Regions from separate parts of the Belliella baltica DSM 15883 genome, predicted to be linked through region 2. Evidence: riboswitches for the same ligand, from Rfam matches in the RefSeq annotation. Region 2 holds a riboswitch; the other holds the start of a gene.
What was found. Region 2 has a riboswitch for S-adenosylmethionine ahead of BELBA_RS17505 (O-acetylhomoserine aminocarboxypropyltransferase/cysteine synthase family protein). Riboswitches for the same ligand answer to the same signal wherever they lie in the genome.
Positions count from the first base shown of each region.

Region 1 (12,329 bases), 1.8 Mb from region 2:
TGAAAAGGTAGGCGACAAGACTTTTATTATACATCAAGTCGAGGAAAAAGAAACCATGTTTGGAATATCGAAAAGATATTCAACATCTGTCAACGAAATCATTACAAATAATGACGAGTTGAAAGCAGGGTTGAAAATGGGGCAAAGAATTCGGATACCATACATTGCTCCAGCAGCTTTGCCTGCAGGTTCTAAACTACATAATGTCGCTCAGGGAGAAACTTTATTCTCTATAGCTAAAACTTATGGAGTAACTGTAAGTGATATTATGGCTTGGAATAATCTGAAAGGTAATGACCTTAGTCTAGGTCAAGGTTTAATTATACAAGGAGTTGCAAAGCCAGAGGCTCCAAAAGTAGTGGCTGAAGCAAAAGCAACTGTTCCTGCAGTAGCAACAGCTGGAAAAGCGAAAGCAGCGGAAAACAAAGAAAGAGCTGCTGATAAGAAAGAAGAAGCGCGCAACAAAGCTGAAGAAGTTAAAAAAGAAGTGTCTCGACCAAATGAGGCAGCTGCGAAAGCAAAAGAGGAAGTGAGGTCTGTAGAAAATGTTACAAATATTTATCCTGGAGAGTGGATTACGCATACAGTAGAACAAGGGGAAACTTTATTTGCGGTAGCGAAAAGATACGATTCGAAAGTTGAGGATTTGATTACTTGGAATGGGTTGTCATCAAATAACCTTTCAGTAGGTCAGAAATTGAAAGTAGGTAGAGGAGCGGCAGGACCATCGACAGTCCCTGTGGTAAGCTCAACTGTTCCAGTTATTGTCAATAATGAAAAAACAGATGCTACTTTGACTACTCCAAAAACTGATGATGCTCCTTATAGAAATATCAAAGAAACAGGTTTGGCTGAGGTGATAGATGGGACAGGAAATCATAAAAAATATCTTGTTTTACATAAGGAGGCTCCTGTTGGGACAATTATGCGTGTAAGGAATGAAGAAAATGATATTACTATTTTTGCACGTGTTGTCGGGAAATTGCCAAATACTGGAGACAATAGCAGACTTGTAGTCAAACTCTCTAAAGCTGCTTTTGATCAATTGAGAGCTGTTAACTCGAGGTTCCCAGTTGAAGTTTCTTACTAATGCTTTATAAACGATATTTTGAAAGTGGTTTGAAATATTATTTCTACGAAATTTTGAAATCCAAATAGAAAGAAATCCGTTTCTTCTCAAAGCACATATACCGATTGAGGTTCGATTCTTGATCGGTTTTTTCATTTATGTTTGTCATGTATTTCTCTTCCTGAAAGATCAACTTTGGTATTCATAATTAAGCTTGTACTTTTGTAAGAGAAAAATTCATGAACAAACTTCAACTCATATTACATCACGCTTTCAGGTATGTCTGGAATGCACTTTTTATCCTCAGTTACCCTGTATTGGCTACTTTTGGGCTACTTTTTATTGGAGTCACATATACTTTTTCAGGTTTATCGAAGTTGCTTACAAAATTACGGTCAGAACAAACACCTGGAATCCCTCAGAAATCAGATTGGGAAGTTCTATCGAATACAAATAATTTGTTAGAAGCAAAAATCCATAAACAAATCATGTTTGGCCCCACTTGCTTTCAATTGAGAAGAAAAGATGGTGTGCCTTCAGTTTTGCAGGACTTTTACTTCGGAGGGAAAGTGAGAATTATGGAAGAAGGTATTCTTTTAGAAAAATGGAATGCTACCGATTCTAAACAGCTTCCAGATTTTGATATTTGTTTGTATTTTCCAGATGAAGATAGATTGAAATCACTCACCAATATTAAATGTTTTGATTGGCATCTATCAGAGATAGAGGAGCAAAGCCTTTCTTTCAAATGGTTTGATGGAATTCAAGGTGGCGAAGTAAAAGTGGCGCTTTAAAATGGATTTAAAAGAGTTTTTAGATTCAAAAGTAGCAGAATATAATCAGCCAGGATTTATTGATTTAGATCCTATTTCTATTCCACATAGATTTTCAAAAAAGCAAGACATAGAAATTTCGGGTTTTATTGCGTCAATTTTGGCTTGGGGACAGCGTAAGACCATCATCAAAAAAAGTATTGAGCTGTTTGAAATGATGGACAATGTGCCTCATGAATTTATGCTAAACCATACAGAAAATGATCTAAGGCCATTTCTTAAATTCAAGCATAGGACTTTTAATGATATAGATACTTTATATTTTATTGAATTTTTTTCTTGGTATTACAAAAAATACGAAAGTTTAGAATTTGCCTTTTTACAAGGCTTCTCAAATGAAGTAGATGTCATGGAAAAATTACTCTCCAATTTTCATGACTTTTTCTTTCAACTGCCAGATGCTCCTCTTCGGACTAGAAAACATATTGCAACTCCTAAAAGGAAGGCTGCATGTAAGCGAATCAATATGTTTCTCAGATGGATGGTCAGGCAGGATGACAAAGGTGTCGATTTTGGCATTTGGAAGACCATTCAGCCGAGTCAGTTGATCTGTCCATGTGATTTGCATGTGGACAGGGTGGGAAGGAAGCTTGGACTGATTAATAGAAAACAAACCGACTGGATCACAGCTACAGAGCTTACGCAAAAGCTCCGAGAATTTGATCCAGTCGATCCTGTCAAATATGATTTTGCTCTTTTTGGCTTGGGTGTAGAGGAGAAATTTTAAATTACTTTATCAAGATCAGCTCTTTCTGCGGCTCGATCAAATACCTAGCACCATCGGATGTGACCACAGCAGTTTCTTCAACAGACATGGTCTTGGTACCGCCATTAGGTAAATTCCAAGCATGAAACCCATCAAAAGCGAAGAGCATACCTACTTTGAGTGGTTTGACAGCAGCAGGCCTGCTTGCAGGATTTTCGAGCATGCCACCCCCTAGATTTGGGCCGATGTCATGGGCTACATATCCCACAGGGTGACCTGTACTCCACATGACATACTCAGAGCCACGCTCTGCCATCCAGTCACGCTGTGCTTTATCCACTTGGTAGCCAAGTACACCGGGTTTCATGGCGTCCAGTGCAATTCGATTTCCTCCTATTGAAGAGTCAAAATAGAATTGTACTGAGTCAGGAGCCTGGGTTTCTCCATCTCTCAATACATAAGCGAACCTTTGAATATCAGAAACCCACATATCAAAGACCCGAATACCAAAGTCAATCTGGATGACATCTCCAGGTATTATGACCTTATCTGTGGCATGCGAATGACCACGGTCTGGACCTGAATTTACATTTGGATTTTGATCTGGTGACCATGCATCGGTTACATCATATTGTTCCATTTTCTTTTTGAGAAATTTTGCAATATCTGCATCAGTACTTTTTCCAGGGATAATTTCTGCATATGCCTCATATTGCCAATCAGAAGTGAATTGAGCGGCCTGAGTCATGATTTCTACCTCTGCGGGTAATTTGATTGCCAAAAATTCATAAACTAGTTCATCGGAGGAAATAAGCTTGCCTGCTTGCTCTCCAAGTGCTTCTTCTAAAGCTTTTCTTTGTGTATAACTCAGTCCATCTGCAAGTTCATTTTCAGCAGAACTATTGACTGCAATGGTGCTGAAATTTTGAGTTTTGATAAATGCTGCAGCTTGATAAATGGCTGAAGCGCCTCTTTCTACTGGAATCACTTCATCATGAATTTTGAGATCTGCCAAAGCTGTAGCTTCGCCTACGGGTGAAAATACAGTGGATTTGATTCCGTTTCCAGATTTGTGAAAAAGAAAGACAGCCGTTCCTCCAGCATTTTCCCCACCTACATGATGTGCGATAGGATCATTGTTGTTCTCTCTACAAATGATCGCCCAAGCATCTACACTAGCAGCTTCCATGGCTTGAGGAAGGAGTTTCTGTAGCCTTTCTTTTCTGATTTCAGGCCAAGGACTAGGTCCTGCAAATGGATTTTCGAAATTAGATTTTGTAGAAATTTTCTCCTGGCAAGAGCTCAAAGAGAATAAAATAAATAATACAAACAAGAATGATTTCAATGCATTAAATAAGTGCTTCATATATTTTTAAGTTGATCAATTGTTCAGCAATCTTGAAATTAAGAAGAATAAAACTAAATGTAAAATACTTTTTTCCAGTTAAGTTTTTGATTCACTTTGGTTTTTTAAATGAAAAAATGAGTTTTATAGCTGAAGAATCGGGAGTAATATGTTGATTTAAGATTTCTCATCTTGACTTCAAGAAAAATTCTTTAAATTCGAATTCGAAAAAAATCAAAACCATATGAAAAAATCAAATGCTTGGATGATTGCCATTCTATTGGCTGGATCAATTACCTTTTACGGATGCGGTGGAGAGAGCAAAACAGAGGAGGAAACAACCACAGAAATGGAAGGAATGGAGGAAGTTGCACCTGTTGAAGAACGTGCAAGTCCATTAAGAACTACCGAAGGTACTGTAGGTGACAATGTGAATTTAAGTGTTCAGTACGGTGCACCTTCTGTAAAAGGCAGAGTTTTGTGGGGAGATCTGGTTCCTTACAATGAAGTTTGGAGAACAGGGGCAAATGAAGCTACTTTTGTTGAATTTGGCTCAGATATAATAGTAGAAGGTTCCGTGCTTCCAGCTGGTAAATACTCTTTATTTACTATTCCTAAAGAGTCAGGTAAATGGACTGTGATTTTCAATTCTGAATGGGATTTAGAACATGGACATTTTCAATACAAAGAAGAATTCGATGTGCTTAGAGTAGAATCTACACCTACTTGGGTAGAAGAAAGCCAAGAGCAACTTTCTATTTCTGTCGAAGCTCCCGGAATTGTGGTGAAGTGGGAAAAACTAGTGTTGCCAATCGTAATTGGATAAAATAAAGTAGTTACTGATTGATTGAGAGATTAGTTGAACAGTAAGTTTCAATCAATAAGTTAGGAGGGAAGAGTATCTGATGCTCTTCCCTTTTATTTAGTTGACCTAATAGGTTTTCAAAACCTATTAGGTCTTTTCTTCTTACAGATCATCTCGACTTTTCCAATGCACGCTCTACATCTTTGATGATGTCCTCTTGGTGTTCGAGGCCTACAGAAAGTCTGATCAGTCCATCGCTGATCCCTACTTTTTCACGCTCCTCTTCAGTGAGTTTGCTATGGGTAGTGGAGGCTGGATGCGTGATAATACTTCTACTGTCTCCCAGATTTGCTGTTACAGAAATCATTTGCAATTGATCGATAAATTTTTGAGCTCTTGAGATTCCGCCTTTTAGAGTTAGTGTAATGATTCCTCCTCCATGCTTCATCTGCTTTTTGGCCAAATCATATTGCGGATGAGATTTAAGAAATGGATATTTCACAAAATCCAAGTCAGTGCTATCTTGGAAATACTTAGCTACAGCAAGGGCGTTTTCACAATGTCTATCCATCCTGACAGCCAAGGTTTCCATACTTTTTGCAAGAATCCAAGCGTTGAATGGAGATATAGATGGCCCAGTATGTCGGGCAAAAAATTGTACCTCTTGGATCAATTCTTTTTTTCCAAGAATCAAACCACCCAAAACCCTTCCTTGTCCATCAATGAATTTGGTCGCTGAGTGTGTTACGATATGTGCTCCCCATTTGGCTGGTTGCTGAAGGTATGGCGTTGCGAAGCAATTGTCCACTACAAGGATCAAATTATGTGCTGCTGCAAACTGTCCTACCCATTCCAAATCTATGATCTCCAAGCCTGGGTTAGAAGGTGTTTCGATAAAGAGCATTTTGGTATTGGGTTGTACTAATTTTTCCCAATTGGAGATGTCAGAGATATCTCCATAAGTAGAACTAATCCCCCATTTTGGAAATACTCTAGTCAAAAGTTGATGTGTAGAGCCGAATAGCGAGCGAGAAGCTAAAATATGATCGCCCTGCTGCAACAGTGCCGCCATGCTTCCAAACATTGCTGCCATTCCTGAGGCAGTTGCTATACCATCCTCAGTACCTTCTGCTGCACATACTTTATCAATAAGTTCAGACGAGTTTGGGTTAGCATATCGAGAATAAATATTCCCTTGAATTTCTTCTGCAAACATGGCTCTGGCCTCCTCTGCGGAATCGAAAGTGAAACTTGAAGTTAAATATAGTGGTGCAGAATGTTCTCTTTGATTTGATTTGGATGCGTTAATTCTTATTGCATCAGTTTCGAAATGGGACATTTTGTATTGGTTAACTGTGGAATAGTTATTAGGGACAGGGACAAGAAATTTGAGAATATGAAATAGCTATGGTGTAGTAGAGATACGATTGAAATAAAGTGAATATAATGGAAAGATATCGTGGTATATGGTAATTCTATTCACATTTTTGAGAATGTAAATGGATTTAAAAGAATAAGGATACCATTTGTAAATTTGCATAACATCTAACTTATAGTTCCCACATTGGGCAGGTTTTGGCACCTTTCAGCTGGGATGTGATGGTTGCCAGAGGGTCACAGAGCCTGTTCTCTCACCTCTTCTTTATAAATCAGTAAACTGAATTGCTACAAAGTAAAGCCCTAAATCTTAAAATTCAAAAAATTGACCTCGCAGATTTCTATCTAATTTTAGATTTAAGAAGGTAGATTTTAGATTTGATGAAACTATCCCTGATTTTGCAGATGGATTATTTTTAAATCTAAAATCAGAAAAATAATATCTTAAATCTCTTCATTCATTAAACTGCATCATGGTCATATTGATACCAATTGTGCAAAAAGATATGATCATTTCAACTGCTTTATCCATAAATATTGGAAGTTCCTCAATCTCTTTTGCTGTCCAACGTCCCAAGACATAGTCCACTTGCCGTCCTTTTGGAAAATCGTCACCTATTCCAAATTTTAATCTTGGGTAATCTTGACCTCCTGTCAATTCTTCAATATTTTTTAGTCCATTATGACCTGCTGCTGATCCTTTGCCTCGCATTCTCAACTTCCCAAACGGTAGCGCAACATCATCAACAATAACCAAAATATTTTCTTTAGGAATATTTAATTCTTTCATCCAGTAGTTTACAGCCTTTCCACTGAGATTCATGTAGGTTGTTGGTTTGATCAGATAAAATTGTCTGCCTTTGAATTTGAACTCAGTGGTAAATGCCAAACGCCCACTTTTCCATGAAACCCCCTGTTTATCTGCTAATCTATCTAAAGTTAGGAAACCTACATTGTGTCGCGTCAATTCATATTCAGGGCCGATGTTTCCCAATCCAACTATTAAGTATTTCATTTTATTGTACCTAAATCTACTTTATACCTGATTTCTACAAAATTGTGAGTAAAAAAATAAAAAATCCTGCTCGCGAACAAGCAGGATTTTACAATATTCAAGAAAGCCGTGATTATTCAGCTTTTTTACCTCTAAGTGCTCTTGGAATACCGATCGTAGCGATAGATACATTAGGGCTTGTCAAAATTTCGAAACCTTCTACAGAAAGCTCACTTACTTTAACAGACTTGCCTAAGTCAAGATGAGAAATGTCAACAGGGATTCTGTCAGGAAGATTTGAAGCCAATCCTTTTACTTTCAAGGTTCTAGCTTTCATTTCTAATTTACCCCCTTTGATGATACCTGGAGAAGTACCCATGATTTCAACAGGGATATCCATTTTGATCTCTTTGTTTTCAGTATACGCTAAGAAGTCAGCGTGAAGCAATACCTCAGATACTGGGTGGAATTGCGCTTCTCTCAAGATCGCTTTTACCTTAGTACCTTCGATGTTCAAGTCTACCATGTGAACATCAGGAGTGTAGATCAAGTCTCTGAAAAGGATAGCTGGAGAGTAGAAATGAATCTGCTCTTTGATGCCTGGACCGTAAACTACACAAGGAACGTTTCCTTCTTCTCTGATTTCTTTCAGTGCAGCTCCGTCGAGATTTGCTCTTTTAAACCCTATAATCTCTAAAGATTTCATAAATTTTAAAATTGATTGTTTATATATAATTGAGTAATAATTCTTAAATAAATAGTGCTGAAATAGAGGTGTTTCCAGTTACTGCATGTATAGCTTTCGCAAATAAATCTGAAACTGAAATCACTCTAATTTTTTCAGAAGGCTGTTTTGTAGGAATTGTGTCAGTGATTACAAGCTCTTTCAAAACAGAATTTTCTATGTTTTCATACGCTTTTCCAGATAAAACTCCATGAGTAGCAATGGCTCTAACAGAAAGTGCACCCTTATCCATGATGATCTGAGCAGCTTTGCAAAGTGTACCTGCAGTATCGACTAAGTCATCTACCAAAACCACATCTTTTCCTTCCACATCCCCAATTACCTGCATGGAGGCTACTTCATTAGCTCTTTTTCTGTGCTTATCACAGACTACCATTTCTACTTCAAAATGCTTCGCATATGACCTTGCTCGTGCTACTCCTCCTACATCAGGCGCTGCAAATATTAGGTTTTGAGCATCTAGCCTTTCCAAATAGGGCACAAAGATAGCTGAACCATTCAAATGATCCAAAGGTATATCAAAAAATCCTTGAATTTGTCCTGCATGTAAGTCACATGTCATGATTCTATCTGCTCCCGCAGATGTCAAAATATTTGCTACAAGCTTCGCTGCGATAGAAACTCTTGGGCGATCTTTTCTATCCTGTCGTGCATATCCATAATATGGAATGACAGCACAGACTTTGTAGGCACTTGCTCTTTTGGCAGCGTCAATCATTAAGCAAAGTTCAAGCAAATTATCCGCGGATGGATTTGTAGATTGAATTAGAAAAACGGTACAGCCTCGGACAGATTCGTTGAAGCTGGGCGACATTTCCCCATCACTGAATTTTGACATTGTCAAATCACCAAGTTTTTTGCCGTAGTGCTTTGCAATTTTTTCTGCTAATAATTTGCTGTTGGTTCCGGAGAAGAGTTTTACCTCTGACATTTTTTGTGAAGGGTTTTGGGAGTGAATCTATTTGTTTTAAGATGCATGTAAATGTAGCTATTTTTGCAGGCTTTGAGAAAGATTATTAAAGCTTTGTGAAATTTTATTTGGTTTTAATCATTTGTGCGACAAGTTCTTGACCTTGCAGCCTTCCGATGATTGGGAATAAATTCAAACTCAGGCAAAAATCTATATCTGCCTCAATCTGATGATTTTGGAGTCTTTTAGCGTGTGAAGCTTGCGCTAGAAACCCCGCTAAATCGGATTTATTGGATTCGTAAAGACCTTTCATGGCGATAGCTCCATCACAGTCAAATTCGAAATTTTCTTCCAATAAGCTAACCAAAGCTCCAGCATATAAGGAATCTTCTAGGTTGAATTTTCCTTTCCAGCCAGCACAGTGAATGAGTACATTTTGGTTTTGTGAAGTCAAATAATGTGCTGTGGCTTGTAGATTGACAAAAGCACCTATCAATACTTGCTTGGAGCCCGCTTTGGATTTTTCTATAGCCAAAGTGCCATTTGTCGTGGTCATGGCTATTTTTTGATTTGCATATGCGCCATCAAGATAAGCTAAGGGGGAATTGCCTAGCGTGAAGCCCTCAGCAGTTTGGCCATTTCTTTCTCCTGCGATGACATAACCCTCGGACTGCATGGCTCTACAAGTTTCTAAATCGGCAACAGGAGTGATGCTCGCAACACCATTCCCCAATGCTGTGATCATGGTGGAGGTAGCGCGGAATATGTCCACTACGACCACAATCTTATTTTCTAATTCATGAAGATGAATCAATTCAGGGCTGAAGCAGACTTCTATTTTTCTCTTTGTCATGGGCAAAAGAAAAACCCGCAAGGCAATATTGTCTTGCGGGTTTCTGTAATTATTTTTTGTATAAAGGCAGCTTTTCTATTTTGGCTGCAATATTCTTGTTTCTGATCTGAATCGCAATCTCGGTACCTGGAGCAGCAAACTCTGACTTGACATAGCCTAAGCCTATACCTACCCCCATAGATGGTGACTGCGTTCCGGAGGTCACTTCACCGATTACCTCACCAGCTTTATTGACAATAGGGTAGTGGGCCCTAGGGATTCCTCTTTCTTGGAGGATGAATCCGACTAGTTTTTTGTCAACTCCTGCTTCTTTTTGTTTTTTCAGGTTTTCACTGTTGATGAAATCTTTGGTGAATTTGGTAATCCAACCTAAGCCTGCTTCCAGTGGAGATGTTTCGTCATTGATGTCATTGCCGTAGAGACAATAGCCCATTTCCATTCTCAAAGTATCTCTAGCGCCTAGACCTATTGGCTTGATGTCATAGGATTTTCCAGCTTCAAAGATAGCATTCCATACTTGTTCAGCATTCTCGTTTTTGACATAAATCTCAAACCCACCAGCACCAGTGTACCCCGTACCTGAGATAATCACATCATGTACACCTGCAAATTCACCTACTGTAAAGTGATAAAATTTCACTTCTGAAAGATTCACTGGTGTTAGGGATTGAACGGCTTCGATGGCTTTTGGTCCTTGAACAGCAAAAAGAGAAAGTGTATCAGAAATATTCTCCAAATCAGCACCCATAGTATTGTGCTGATTGATCCATGCCCAATCTTTGTCTATGTTGGAAGCATTGACTACAAGCATGTATTTTTCATATTCAAACTTGTAGACGATCAGGTCATCTACTATACCACCTTTGTCATTTGGGAAACAAGCGTATTGTGCTTGTCCATTGATCAGTTTGGAAGCATCATTTGAAGTTACTTTTTGGATCAATTCCAACGCTTTTGGACCTGTGACCATAAATTCTCCCATGTGTGAAACATCAAAAACACCCACTCCTTCACGTACTGTTTTGTGTTCTTCTATGTCAGAAGAGTAGCGCACAGGCATATTGTAGCCTGCAAAAGGAACCATTTTTCCTCCCAAAGCTACGTGGAGGTCATTGAGTTGGATTTTTTTGATAGTATCTTCCATGATCGGGTTTATTTCTTAAGGGGGCAAAGGTAAAGAATAGCGAAGAAGAATGCGAAGGAGATTTTGAAATAATTTCGTAGTTTGGTAAGAACTTAAGATGGTACAGTTTGATCTATGAAAATGAAGAGAAATTTATGACTTTACTTTTTGGAATTCCATATAGTATATATATATATCGATGTACGTACAATAAATTTTTGATCAAAGAATGTTTAACTTTAAAAACAAATTATTTAAGAAAAAGATGATTTATGCAGTTTTTGCATGTTTAATGATGACGTTTGCATTTGCAGTAAATGCACAAGAAGAAGAGGAAGAATTAGGTGGTATGAGTCTAGGGAGGTAATATGTCCAGGTGGTAGCCAAAAAGAAGTAGTTAGGTGTATTTGGGTGATGTATGATTCATATTGTGACCCAAGTACTCAGGAATGATGTTAAAAATAAAATGAGGCTGTCTCAAAAGTAAATTTGAATAAATTTAAATTTTAAAAACAGCCTAATTTAGCAATAGAGGCCGATTTTCAACAAATCGGCTTCTTATTTTTTGAACTCTAGTCAAAAAGCATGGTTTATTACTCTATTTGATTTGGTGATGTTTCTCTTATATTTTTGATTTAAATCTTCCCTAAAATGATAATTATGCTGCTTTTGCTGCCTTTCTGGAAAGGTTGTGGGCGATTGCATGAAGACCTGTTTCAATTTCCACCTTTTCCAGTCCCCTGAGCACATACCTCTTCATCCCCTTGTTTTGCTTAAGGTGTCCGAATACAGGTTCGACGTCTGTGGCCCGCTGCTTTCTTTTTTGGATTCCCTCGGGAGAGGTCAGCTTTTGTTTTGCTTCTGATTTATACCGTTCCAATGCCCTGTTGACTTCAATGGTTTTGTTTCCCTTTCCCGGCCTGCAGGAAGCAGCCAAAGGACATCCCACACATTTTGATGCCGTATATCTTGCGTATTCTTGTTTGTATCCTGTCGCTGTTGTCCTGGTTCTGGTACCGTTCCTTTCCATTGGCTGTCCCATCGGGCAGATATACCTGTCCTTTTGGCTGTCGTAATACAGGTTTTCAAGTAGTCTGTATTCCCTGTTTTTCCTGTTTTCTTCTCTGAGTTCTTTATGGAAGTAATTATACTTTACATAAGCTGATGTACCGTTCTGCTCGAGGGCGGCATAATTTTCCTCGCTTCCGTACCCCGCATCGGCAGTCAGTGTTTCGGGGTAAGCTCCGTACATCTGCCGATAGGCATTCATATGTGGGATAAGTGTGGTGGTATCGTTGGGTTTTTGGTGCAGGGTATAGTTGACCACAAAGTGTCCGTGGGTACTGAGCTGAAGGTTATAGCCGGGTTTAAGCTGCCCGTTTTTCATGTGATCTTCCTTCATCCGCATAAAAGTGGCATCTTCATCAGTTTTTGAATAGCTGTTGCGTTCCTGTAAGGTCTCCTCCTTCTGTTCATATTCGGCAAGCTTTCCTGGCCAGTTTTTCTCTGCATACCTGAGCTTCTGTCTCACTTTGGGGTCAACTTCTTTACTCTGGAGTGCCGTGTTGA
Region 1 is NC_018010.1:2,081,705-2,094,033, forward strand. Features, by position in the region: gene BELBA_RS09625 (LysM peptidoglycan-binding domain-containing protein) at 1-1,090, shown strand, start outside; gene BELBA_RS09630 (hypothetical protein) at 1,309-1,863, shown strand; gene BELBA_RS09635 (TIGR02757 family protein) at 1,865-2,629, shown strand; gene BELBA_RS09640 (M24 family metallopeptidase) at 2,631-3,974, opposite strand; gene BELBA_RS09645 (DUF2911 domain-containing protein) at 4,198-4,779, shown strand; gene BELBA_RS09650 (trans-sulfuration enzyme family protein) at 4,928-6,097, opposite strand; SAM riboswitch class I at 6,306-6,409, opposite strand; gene pth (aminoacyl-tRNA hydrolase) at 6,590-7,150, opposite strand; gene BELBA_RS09660 (50S ribosomal protein L25/general stress protein Ctc) at 7,263-7,835, opposite strand; gene BELBA_RS09665 (ribose-phosphate pyrophosphokinase) at 7,879-8,805, opposite strand; gene BELBA_RS09670 (2-phosphosulfolactate phosphatase) at 8,909-9,637, opposite strand; gene gcvT (glycine cleavage system aminomethyltransferase GcvT) at 9,687-10,781, opposite strand; gene BELBA_RS09680 (IS1182 family transposase) at 11,419-12,329, opposite strand, start outside.
Region 1: it holds a riboswitch for S-adenosylmethionine, as region 2 does, so the genes downstream of both, BELBA_RS09650 (trans-sulfuration enzyme family protein) here and BELBA_RS17505 (O-acetylhomoserine aminocarboxypropyltransferase/cysteine synthase family protein) in region 2, are expected to answer to the same signal.

Region 2 (12,329 bases):
CAGGAATAGGAGGACAGAGGTAGTTTTCAGGAATATCCCAATTGTCAATTTTATAAAAATGCTTTAATAATGCTTTGTTGAGCATTAAAACAGCCTTAGGGTCAAAAAAATCTATGGTCTCATCACCATACTTGTTGATTAAAACAAAATTTCGAAGTGCAGGTAATGATTCTGTTAGAGTTTCGAAATCATACCTTTCCCTATGTTTATTACGTGGATGAAGGACTGATTTGACTGTAGGGTGTACTTTTTTATCTTTTGGCATCATTAGTGAGCATTATAATGTACAAAAGTATTCAAAAATTACCCTTCATCAATTATTTCTCACTTATTAAAACTTATTGATGGAAATGGTGTTTGGTCTCTATTGAATCATAAACAACAAAAAAGAAACAAAATGAAAATCTTATAAATTTTAACTCTTGCAGTTGCTTGTAGCGCTGCAGTATTCACAGTAGGTTGTGATAACAAGTCAACTGAAACTGAAGAAACAACAGAAGTTGTAGAAGAAGTAGTAGTAGAAGAGGCTCCAAACACAGTAGTTGACATTGCTGAAGGTTCTCCTGACCACACAACTTTAGTAGCAGCAGTTTCTGCGGCTGGCCTATTTGAGACTTTAAGTGGTGACGGCCCTTTCACAGTTTTTGCTCCTACTAATGCAGCTTTTGCAGCTTTGCCAGAAGGAACAGTTGACAATTTGTTGAAGCCAGAAATGAAAGATCAATTGACAGGTGTTTTAACTTACCACGTTGTAGCTGGTAACGTGATGTCAGGTGATTTGTCAGATGGTCAAGTTGTAACTACATTGAATGGTCAAGAATTAACTGTATCAATCAAAGACGGAAAAGTAATGATCAATGGTGCTACTGTTGTAGCTGCTGATCTTGCTGGAAGCAATGGTGTAGTTCACGTAATTGATTCTGTATTATTACCAAAATAAGTTTTCAAAACTTAAAAAAGTAAAAAGCCTGCATACGAGCAGGCTTTTTTTGTTTAAAGTTTATAATAAACAGATTTATTGAGAGTGAAATAAATCTACCATTTTTTCAGATTCAGTCTCCTAATTGTTGTTTGACTTCAATAGGAAAATTAATTTTTCATCAATTTCCTTGCATTCTAAAATTTCCTGAATTTAATTTGTGATGTCCTTACACTTTTTCCAGTGTTAGGATTTATAAAGAAGAGGTGAGAGACAGGCTCTATGACCCTCTGGCAACCTGGAAAATCCAAGGTGCCAATTCCTGCCGACAGAGAATATCCTCTTTCGGAAATATAAATTCTTAACAAGATGATTTATATTCCACAATTAAGGCAATCCAAAAATTCAAAGTTGACAAATCAATTCCTGCATCACTCTGATGTTTGTTTATTGGCATGTCCCATGCGTAGGTGATTTTTTAGCCTTCCAACCTGTTATTCTTTTCAGTTCTTCAAAAAAAGACCTTCGAATAAAATTTCACAAACCTATAAAACCAATATACTATGTCTAGTAATTATCGTTTTGACACACTACAGCTTCATGCTGGCCAAAGTCCAGATTCTGCTACTAATTCAAGAGCTGTACCAATTTACCAAACTACTTCTTATGTTTTCAATTCCGCTGAGCATGGAGCGAATCTTTTTGCTCTAAAGGAATTTGGTAACATTTACACCAGAATCATGAATCCTACCACGGATGTTTTTGAGCAAAGAGTCGCAGCTTTAGAAGGTGGTGTTGCCGCAGTAGCTACAGGTTCGGGGCAAGCTGCGCAATTTTTAGCATTGAATAATATCCTTCAAACAGGTGAGAATTTCGTTTCTACTTCCTTCTTATATGGAGGATCATACAACCAATTCAAGGTTGCTTTCAAAAGAATCGGCATTGAAGCGAGATTCGCTAAGGGGAATAATCCTGAAGATTTTGAAAAATTAATTGATAACAAAACTAAAGCGCTTTATTTAGAAACTATCGGAAATCCAGAATTCAATATTCCCGACTTTGAAGCGATTGCTGCGGTGGCAAAAAAGCGTGGTATTCCTTTGGTTGTTGATAATACTTTTGGAGCTGGCGGATTTTTATTTGCGCCTATCAAGCATGGTGCAAACATTGTTACAGCGTCAGCGACCAAGTGGATTGGAGGTCATGGAACTTCAGTAGGAGGGATTATTGTAGATGGTGGTAATTTCAATTGGGGGAATGGAAAATTTCCTCAATTTACGGAGCCTTCAGAAGGTTATCATGGATTGAAGTTTTGGGAGGTTTTTGGAGAAAATAATCCACTTGGACTACCAAATATAGCATTTGTAATCAGAGCGAGAGTAGAAGGTTTGAGAGATTTTGGTCCTGCCTTGAGTCCATTCAATTCTTTTCTTTTGTTGCAAGGTTTAGAGACTCTTTCTTTGAGAGTTCAAAGAACTGTGGGTAATGCCCTTGCCATTGCAGAATGGCTTGAATCACATCCTCAAGTTCAAAAGGTGAATTATCCAGGATTGAAATCATCTCCATATCATGCTCTTGCTACCAAGTACCTTACTAATGGTTTTGGAGGAGTTTTGAGTTTTGAGATTAAAGGAGATAAAGAAAGTACATCTGATTTCATTAATAAACTTGAACTGATATCTCACCTTGCCAATGTTGGGGATGCCAAAACTTTGATCATACAACCCTCAGCGACTACGCATCAGCAACTATCTGATGAAGAACAAAAGGCTGCAGGTGTCACACCAACTCTATTGAGATTGTCTTTAGGTATCGAACATATCGAAGATATCAAAGCTGACTTGCAGCAGGCTTTTGATCATGTCAAATAAAGGTAACTATTGAATCATAATCAAAATAAAAGTGGGTTTATTCCCTCTCAGAAATCAAAAATGAATCTAGAAAGTCCCTACCTGATTATCGATATGGTGCAAGAAACCTTTACCAACGAAGGCGAATTCCAACTGGAATCTGGAGATGTTCTCAGTAATTTTCAGTTGGCCTATTCTACACAAGGTCAATTGAATGCAAATTCTGACAATGTGGTCTGGGTTATTCATGCCTTGACTGGAGATACGCAAGTCCAAGTTTGGTGGTCAGGACTTGTGGGAGAAGATAAGTTTTATGATCCAAGTAAATACTTTATCGTATGCGCCAATCTTTTGGGTTCTTGTTACGGTTCTACGCAACCGCTTTCCCAAAACCCAACAACAGGGGAATCCTATTATTATGATTTTCCAAATCTTACCACAAGAGACATGGCCAATGCCTTGGAATTACTTAGAATCGAACTGGGAATTCATCAAATCAATACCTTGATCGGTGGTTCTTTGGGAGGTCAAGTGGGGATAGAGTGGGCGTATTTACTTCAAAACAAAGTAAAAAACACAATCATTCTTGCTTCAAATGCTAAAACAGCTCCTTGGACGATTGGTTTTAATGAAACCCAAAGAATGGCAATCTCTGCTGATCAAACCTGGGGAGAAAAATTTCCTGAAGCGGGAAAGAAAGGTTTGGAGGCTGCAAGGGCTATAGCCATGCTGACTTATCGACACCCAGACAATCTTACTGAGAAGCAAGTTGATGAGCCTAATAAGATTGATAATTTCAGAGCGAGTTCTTATTTGAGATATCAGGGACAAAAACTCGCCAAGAGATTCAATGCACTTTCTTATTGGACTCTGACTAAGACGATGGATAGTCATGATATTGGTCGAAATCGAAATGGTGCAGCTCTGGCTTTATCTCAAATTCCCTCACGCGTTTTGGCTATTGGCGTGGATAAGGACTTACTTTTCCTTAAGGAGGAATCTCAATTTATAGCCAATCATGTTCAAAGAGGAACCTACAGAGAAATTAAATCTCCTTATGGTCATGATGCCTTCTTGATTGAATACGAACAGTTAAATTATATTCTCAGCTCTTTTTACCTAGAAAACAATGACTAAGCGAATAGGACTCTTCGGATTTGGAGTGGTCGGACAAGGCTACTATCAGATTGCAAAAAAGCAAAAGGAAAAATGGATTCCAGACACGATTGTGGTCAAGGATCAAAAGAAAAGGAGATCTTCAGATATTAGATTTTCTTATGATTCACAAGATGTATTTGATAAGAACCCAGACTATATTCTTGAATTAATTTCTAATATGGAAGAGGCTTATGAGTATGCCTCTGAAGCTTTGAAAAGAGGGATTACCGTAATTTCAGCTAATAAAAAAATGCTGTCAGCGCATCTTCCAGAGTTGATTAATTTACAGAAAGTGTTTGGTGGAAAATTGCTATATGAAGCATCAGTTGCCGCAGGTATTCCTGTAATTACAAATTTGGAGACACATTTTGAAGAAGATAATATCATTAGTATTGAGGGAATCCTTAATGGGTCATCGAATTATATCTTATCAAGGATTTTCAATAATGGATTAAGCTTCGGAGAGGCTTTAAGACTGGCTCAACAAAAAGGTTTTGCAGAATCAGACCCGAGTTTTGATATCAATGGAAGTGATGTGGCTAGCAAATTAAACATCTTGATTTTGCATGCATTTGGAAAGTTTGTGGGAGAAAAACAAATTGCCACTTTTGGAATTCAGAATCTGGGAGAGGATGAAATTGCTCTGGCAAAATCTCTTGGACTCAAAATCAAACTTATCGCAAAAGCAGAAAAAGATTATCGTGGCATTTCAGCCTATATTATTCCAACGCTAGTAGAAGAATCAAACCCTTTCTTTGGTGTCGAAAACGAATACAATGCCGTCAAAATTAACTCCGAGCATTTGCAAGATCAATTTTATCAAGGTAAAGGTGCTGGTAGTTTACCAACAGGTGCAGCGGTCTATGGCGATTTAATCAAAGCTCGAAATGGATTTGGATATAATTACTCCAAAGTTAATTTCGACAAACCTTTGGATGAAAAATTATTGAATTTGGGTGTTAGGGTATTGATTAAAAGTAAGTCGGAAGAAATCATTGAGACCAATATTTTTTCTCCCGAATTCATAAAATGTATCGATGGTTTTTATTTTTCAGTTGGAAAAATAAAGCCTAAAAATTTGAGTAAACTTAATGAATTAAAAGAAGTTTCATTACTTGCATTGCCTGATTTTCTAACCTCAAGTGATGTTTTAAAAAGCTTGGAAGGGATTAAAAAATCAGAAGAACTCTTGTTTAAATAGTTTGTGATCATCAACTTGTGGTACAAAAAAAACTCTAAAGTCTTAAGTTTGATTTTAGAGTTTTTTCTTTTGGTTTCAAATTGGGCACAAAGCCTTTGAATTAGGAATCGTTTTGTATCCATTGATTAGTTTTTTAACTTGAAATATGAATTATACTCAAATCAAAGAAACTTGTCTTTACATTTCAGATATTGATCAGGCTGAGAGATTTTATCATCAATTGCTGGAAATGCCTATCATCTCTAAAGTAGATGGGAGGCATATATTTTTTAGATGTGGAAGTTCAATTTTATTGTGTTTTTTACCTGAAGTAACAAAGAATGAATCCAACCTTCCACCACATTTCGCATCAGGCAAGCAGCATATTGCTTTTGAAGTTTCGGCAGATGATTACATAGAGTCTAAGCAAAAAATTATCGAAAATGAGATTCAAATCACCCACGAACAAGAATGGTCTGACGGTCAGAAAAGCATTTACTTTGAAGACCCCTTCGGAAATGTCCTTGAACTTGTTCCAAAGGGGATTTGGGAAGGGTAGTTATTGAACTTTTGTCCACTCTACAGTTCTTCCAACGAAAGAAATCCCTATATAACCTCTAACTTCGAGGGTTTTATCATCTTTCTTTTTGATAATGCATGAATAAGTTTTTCCGTTTTTTGGGTCATAAATCGTTCCGTCTTCCCATGTACCATCACTGTAAACAAAGCCATTGAGAAGTTTCATTCCCATGATTGGTCTAGTTCTTTTTGATTTATCGCTGTTGTTTTTGTCTAATTTTGGTTTTCCGTTTTCGGTTGGTTCAGCAAGCCAAACTATTTTACCGGAATATTTCCCACCTTCTTTTAAGATTTCTACTTGTGCGTCTTTTTCAGTGTTGTACCATTTTCCCACAATAGCGTCTGCATTTTGAGCAAAAGTGGTGGAGGTGCCTAAATATAAAAATATAGCGAAACTTATTTGAGCAAATTTACTTTTCATGTTATTTTGAGTTTAGGATGTACAAACAATTAGAATATTAATACTTTTATAATACGAAAACAAATGACTTTGTTTCCATCTTTTGATAAGAATCAAAGGAAATCCTGATAGAGAATAAATGTTAGTTCAATAATGCAAGTGCAATCAGGTGGTTTTGAGTTGATAATAAAGGAGTTGGATTATAGCTTAATGTTATTACCTCAGAAGGCGATTTATATACACAAATACCGAGCTTTATTGATTGCTGACCCTCACTTTGGAAAGGCGGCACATTTTCGTAAAGCTGGAATTCCTATTTCCGAACACCTTCATGATGATGATTTGCAAAAAATCTCACAGTTAATCATTCAATGTGAGCCAAACGAAATTTATTTTTTGGGTGACTTATTTCATTCTGATTTGAATGAATCTTGGTGGGGTTTAGAAGCTTTTATAGATTTATTTCCAAAAGTAAATTTTCATCTCGTGAAAGGAAATCATGATATTCTTCCCAAGGCATGCTACACTTCCGGAAAATGGATCATTCACGAAGAAACTTTGGAGATAGAAAACCTCTTGCTTTCTCACGAGCCACTTCTTGAGGTTCCTAAAAGTAAAATCAATCTATGTGGTCATATTCATCCTGGTATTTCTCTACGTGGAAAAGGAAGACAGAAAGTCACACTTCCTTGCTTCTTTTACTGTCAGCAGAGGATTCTACTTCCTGCTTTTGGCAGGTTCACAGGTTTAGATGTGCTTTCTTGTACCAAATCAGATCAAGCCTTCGTTATTGCTGATGATATGGTAATTCAAATCAATTAAATCGAATAAGATTGGTTATATACCATAAGCTGATTAATTTTGACCAAATTTGATTTTTCGAATGAAATCAATCTTTCGAAAATAATCCAAATCCTCAAAGCAGGGCTAAACCCCTTTTTAAATATTTATGAAAGGCAATTCAAGGAAAAAGACAAAAGTTGGTAAATTCAAGTTTATCTCAGTGCTTTTCAGTACTACTCTTTCACTTTTTATCGTCGGTCTCTTTGGAGTGATTTTTATTCAAGCCAAAACCCTCACTAAAATTATTAGAGAGAATATAGAGATTCAGGTTTTTTTGAATAAAAATATTACAGAAGAGAGAAAAGAAGAAATAGCCAAAACCCTCTCTCAAAAGCCGTTTTTACTTGAAAAAGAAAATAGTAAAGCATTAGTTTTTATTTCGCAAGAAGAAGCAGCTGCAAGTTTTCTAGAAGATACAGGAGAGGATTTTACAGCTTTCCTAGATGACAACCCGCTAAGAGACAGTTATACACTCGCTATCTCAGAAGAATTTCAAACCGCAGATCAAATCAAAGAAATAGTTGCTGAAATTCAAGATATGGATGGTGTATTTGAAGTGACTTACATGTCTGATTTGGTAGAATCGATCAACGAAAATCTATTGAAGGTGAGTTTGGTTATGGGTGGATTTATTGTCATCCTGATTGTCACAGTGATCATGTTGATCAACAATACCATTCGGTTAGCTTTGTTTTCACAAAGGTTCTTGATCAGAAGTATGCAATTGGTAGGAGCTACGAGAGGGTTTATTAGAAGGCCTTTTTTGAGCAGAGCATTTTTCTTTGGAGCCTTGTCAGGTGTATTAGCTTCAGGCATACTCTATGCAATCATTGAATATACAAAAGCGAATATCGATGGCTTCGCTTTATTACAAAATTATGAATTGTTGTACCTTCTTTTTGGAGGATTAGTCATTGTCGGAGCAATGCTATCATTCTTCAGTACTCTCAGAGCTGTAAATAAATACTTAAATATGTCATTGGACGAACTTTATTAAATATGAGCAATCAATCTTTTCCCTTTACCAAGAAAAATTATCAACTGATGCTAATTGGCATCGCAATTATTATAATTGGTTTTACAATTATTGGATTAGATCCAGAAACACATGGATTTGGTTTTATGGGTTTGACTTTAGGCCCGATCATTACTTTGGCGGGATTTATTTTTGAATTTTACGCAATTTTCCATAAGTCGGAATCAAAGTAATCTATGGATATTATCGATGCAATCATCCTCGGAATCGTCCAAGGATTGACAGAGTTTTTGCCCGTTTCCTCAAGTGGTCACTTGGAACTAGTTGCTGCGATTTTGGGGGATTCAAAACTTCCAGAAGAAAGTATGATGTTCACGGTTGTACTTCATTTTGCTACGGCATTATCTACTATATTAGTTTTTAGAAAGGATCTTGTAGAGATTTTCAAAGGGCTTTTTCAATTCAAATGGAATGAAGAAACCAAGTTTTCTCTCAAGATCATTATTTCTATGATTCCCGCGGCTATCGTTGGAGTTTTTTTTAATGATCAACTTGAACAGTTCTTTGGAGGTAAAATAGTCTTTGTGGGATGTATGTTGTTGCTTACAGCAGTTTTACTTTATTTGGCTGATAAGGCAAAAAATACGGACAAACCAGTTGGGTTTTGGAATGCATTTTTGGTTGGTGTTTCTCAAGCAATAGCGATTCTCCCAGGAATATCTAGATCTGGAGCTACGATCTCTACTTCAGTTTTATTAGGAATAGACAAGTCGAAGGCTGCTAGATTTTCTTTCTTGATGGTGGTTCCATTGATTTTAGGAAAAATAGCAAAAGATATTTTGGATGGAGCTTTGACTTATAATTCAGAAAGCTTTGGTTATCTATCGGCAGGTTTTATCGCTGCATTTATTGCTGGGTATTTTGCTTGTACATGGATGATAGCTTTGGTGAGAAAAAGTAAATTGACTTATTTCTCTATTTATTGTGCCATTGTGGGATTGATCGCAATAGGTGCAGGCTTATATTTGTAATATGCAAGAACAGGAACCCTACGGAGAAGTTTTTTTAATAGATAAGCCTTTAGAATGGACTTCCTTTGATGTAGTCAAAAAGGTAAGAAATGCCCTCAAAATCAAGAAAGTTGGCCATGCTGGTACTTTAGACCCATTAGCCACTGGATTGTTGATCGTTTGTGCTGGGAAGAAAACTAAAAGCATAGATGTGTTCATGGGGCAGGAAAAGGAATATACAGGGACTTTTGTTCTTGGAAAGACCACTGAAAGTTTTGATAGGGAAAAGGAAATCATTGAAGTTGCAGATCCTTTCCATCTTACTCTTGAAGATGTGAAAAATGCAGTAGCTGAATTGACTGGTGATATCCTTCAAATTCCACCTATGCACTCTGCAATCAAAGTAGATGGGAAACGAGTCTATGAATCAGCGCGAAAAGGCATTGAAGTTAAAATGGAACCACGTCCCGTTACCGTGTCTGAGTTTGAAATCACAAGATTTGATCTTCCTGAAATTGATTTTAGAATTGTATGTTCCAAAGGAACATATATCAGGAGTTTGGCGAGAGATTTAGGAGAAAAGCTAAAAGTTGGGGCTTATATGTCTGCTTTGACCCGAACAAGAATTGGAGAATTTAGGTTAGAAGATGCAGAAGATTTGACCACTTTAATAGAGAAGATAAAAGCAAGAATGCATGAGGATATATGAAGGAGTTGATGAGTTTGGTCCGGTCAATAATCCCGTTGTCACAAGCGGAACTTTTGATGGTGTCCATCTCGGGCATCAAAAAATCCTCAAAAGGATAAGGAATTTGGCAGATGAACTGAATGGGGAGACTGTTTTGATTACATTCTGGCCACATCCTAGATTGGTATTATATCCTAAAGAGCACAATTTAATGTTGCTTTCTACTTTTGAAGAAAAAGCCAAACTTCTGAGAGAGTCTGGGATTGATCATTTGGTTTCTATACCATTTACAAAAGAATTTTCAGAGTTGAGCTCGGAAGAATTTATTCAAAAAATCCTAATTGGTAAAATTCAAACCCGTAAATTAGTCATAGGTTATGATCATCGATTTGGTAAAAACCGGGAAGGTAGCTTCGAGTATTTAAAAGAGCATATAGACCAATATCCTTTTGAGCTCGAGGAAATATCTAGGGAAGATGTGGATGATGTGGGTGTGTCAAGCACTAAGATACGACAGGCTTTGCAAGAAGGTAAAGTAGATATTGCAAATGGCTATTTGGGGAGACCCTATGAAATTAACGGAATTATAATTAAAGGACAGCAACTAGGTAGATCTATTGGTTTTCCTACTGCAAATATCCATATACCCAATGATTACAAATTGATTCCTTGTGATGGTGCCTATGCTGTAAGAGTCAATGTAGAAGGAGACCAATACAATGGCATGCTTAATATCGGCAATCGACCAACTGTCAACGGAAATAGTCGTAGTATAGAAGTAAACCTTTTTGATTTTGAGGGTGATCTCTATGATAAACGAGTCTGTGTTCAGATTAGAGAATACCTCAGGCCAGAGACGAAATTTGAAGGATTGGAACAATTGAAACAGCAGTTGAAAGCTGATCGTGAAAAAGCAATAAGCATATTAACCCAAAAATAATTTAAAGATATGATCAACAAGACAATAGCAAATGCAGCAGAAGCGGTAGAGGATGTTTTTTCAAATGCAGTGTTGATGTTTGGCGGTTTTGGTCTTTCGGGAATTCCTGAAAACAGTATCAAGGCCTTATTGGAAAGAGATGTCAATGGTTTAACCTGTATTTCTAACAATGCTGGTGTTGATGATTTTGGAATAGGCTTGATGCTTCAAAAGCGGATGGTTAAGAAGATGATTTCGAGCTATGTAGGAGAAAATGCAGAATTTGAAAGACAACTTTTGAGCGGCGAGCTGGAGGTAGAGTTAATTCCTCAAGGAACTTTGGCAGAGAGAGTAAGAGCTGGTGGAGCTGGCATTCCAGCTTTTTTTACACCTGCTGGTGTTGGAACTGAGGTTGCTAATGGCAAGGAATTAAGAGAATTTGACGGGAAATTATACCTTTTAGAAAGATGGTTGAAGGCTGATTTTGCTTTTATCAAAGCCTGGAAAGGAGATACTGCTGGTAATTTGATATTTAAGGGGACGGCGAGAAACTTCAATCCGATGATGGCTGCAGCAGGGAAAATCACTATTGCAGAAGTAGAAGAATTGGTGCCAGCTGGGGAGTTGAATCCCAATGAAATCCATACTCCTGGAATCTATGTTCAAAGGATTTTTCAAGGAAAAGATTATGAAAAAAGAATTGAACAGAGGACAGTAGCTAAAGGATAGGTTTTATTGAAATATGCCTTCGGCGAAATAAAATAGAAATATACTTTGTGAAATATGACCTAACGATATAAGGTTGAAATAAACTTCATGAAATATACCTTCAGTGAAATATAATAGAAATAAACTTCGTGAAATATGCCTTCGGTGAACTAAAATAGAATTAAACTTTGTGATATCCGCCACGGCCAAGTTATGCTTTCGGCGAGATATTACTATATTATTTCCACCTTGTATCTATCATATTTCCATTTATTTCTACTGTATTTCAAACATATTTCTACCCTATATCAATCAACCTTAAACCCAATAAATAAATAGATATGCTCAACAAAGATCAAATAGCTCAAAGAATTGCCAAAGAGGTCAAAAATGGACAATATATCAATTTGGGAATTGGAATACCTACATTAGTTGCAAACTATATTCCGGATGATTTGGAAGTTGTATTGCAGTCCGAAAATGGTCTTTTGGGCATTGGTCCTTTTCCTACTGAAGATAAAGTGGATCCAGATTTAATTAATGCTGGCAAGCAGACAATCACCATGACCAAAGGCTCTGCTCTTTTCAATTCCTCGGAATCTTTTGCAATGATACGAGGTGGACATGTACAGCTTACGATTCTTGGTGCAATGGAAGTTTCTGAGAATGGAGATATTGCCAATTGGAAGATTCCTGGAAAAATGGTCAAAGGAATGGGAGGGGCTATGGATTTGGTAGCTTCTGCAGAAAATATCATTGTAGCGATGCAACATTGCAGCAAAAGTGGTGATTCCAAGTTGCTCAAGGAGTGTAGCCTTCCTATAACTGGCATTAGGTGTGTGAAAAAAATAGTAACTGATTTAGCTGTTTTGGATGTGCTTCCTGAGGGAGGGTTCAAGTTATTGGAAAGAGCTCCTGGAGTGAGTGTGGAGGAGATTCAATCCAAAACAGAAGGTAAATTGGTAGTAGAGGGAGAAATTCCAGAAATGACCTTCGAAGTTTAGTATCATCTCGGAACTATGGGGCTTCTTTTGTAGTTTTGTGGCATTAAATAACAAGCAATGAAAAGTTCAGAAATAAAATTTAAAATCAATCTAGA
Region 2 is NC_018010.1:3,862,166-3,874,494, reverse strand. Features, by position in the region: gene rlmF (23S rRNA (adenine(1618)-N(6))-methyltransferase RlmF) at 1-265, opposite strand, end outside; gene BELBA_RS19425 (fasciclin domain-containing protein) at 413-940, shown strand; SAM riboswitch class I at 1,170-1,279, shown strand; gene BELBA_RS17505 (O-acetylhomoserine aminocarboxypropyltransferase/cysteine synthase family protein) at 1,483-2,790, shown strand; gene BELBA_RS17500 (homoserine O-acetyltransferase family protein) at 2,851-3,906, shown strand; gene BELBA_RS17495 (homoserine dehydrogenase) at 3,899-5,128, shown strand; gene BELBA_RS17490 (VOC family protein) at 5,274-5,666, shown strand; gene BELBA_RS17485 (DUF2147 domain-containing protein) at 5,667-6,107, opposite strand; gene pdeM (ligase-associated DNA damage response endonuclease PdeM) at 6,240-6,908, shown strand; gene BELBA_RS17475 (cell division protein FtsX) at 7,036-7,926, shown strand; gene BELBA_RS17470 (DUF3098 domain-containing protein) at 7,929-8,138, shown strand; gene BELBA_RS17465 (undecaprenyl-diphosphate phosphatase) at 8,142-8,936, shown strand; gene truB (tRNA pseudouridine(55) synthase TruB) at 8,938-9,624, shown strand; gene BELBA_RS17455 (bifunctional riboflavin kinase/FAD synthetase) at 9,611-10,543, shown strand; gene BELBA_RS17450 (CoA transferase subunit A) at 10,553-11,251, shown strand; gene BELBA_RS17445 (3-oxoacid CoA-transferase subunit B) at 11,572-12,234, shown strand; gene gldC (gliding motility protein GldC) at 12,292-12,329, shown strand, end outside.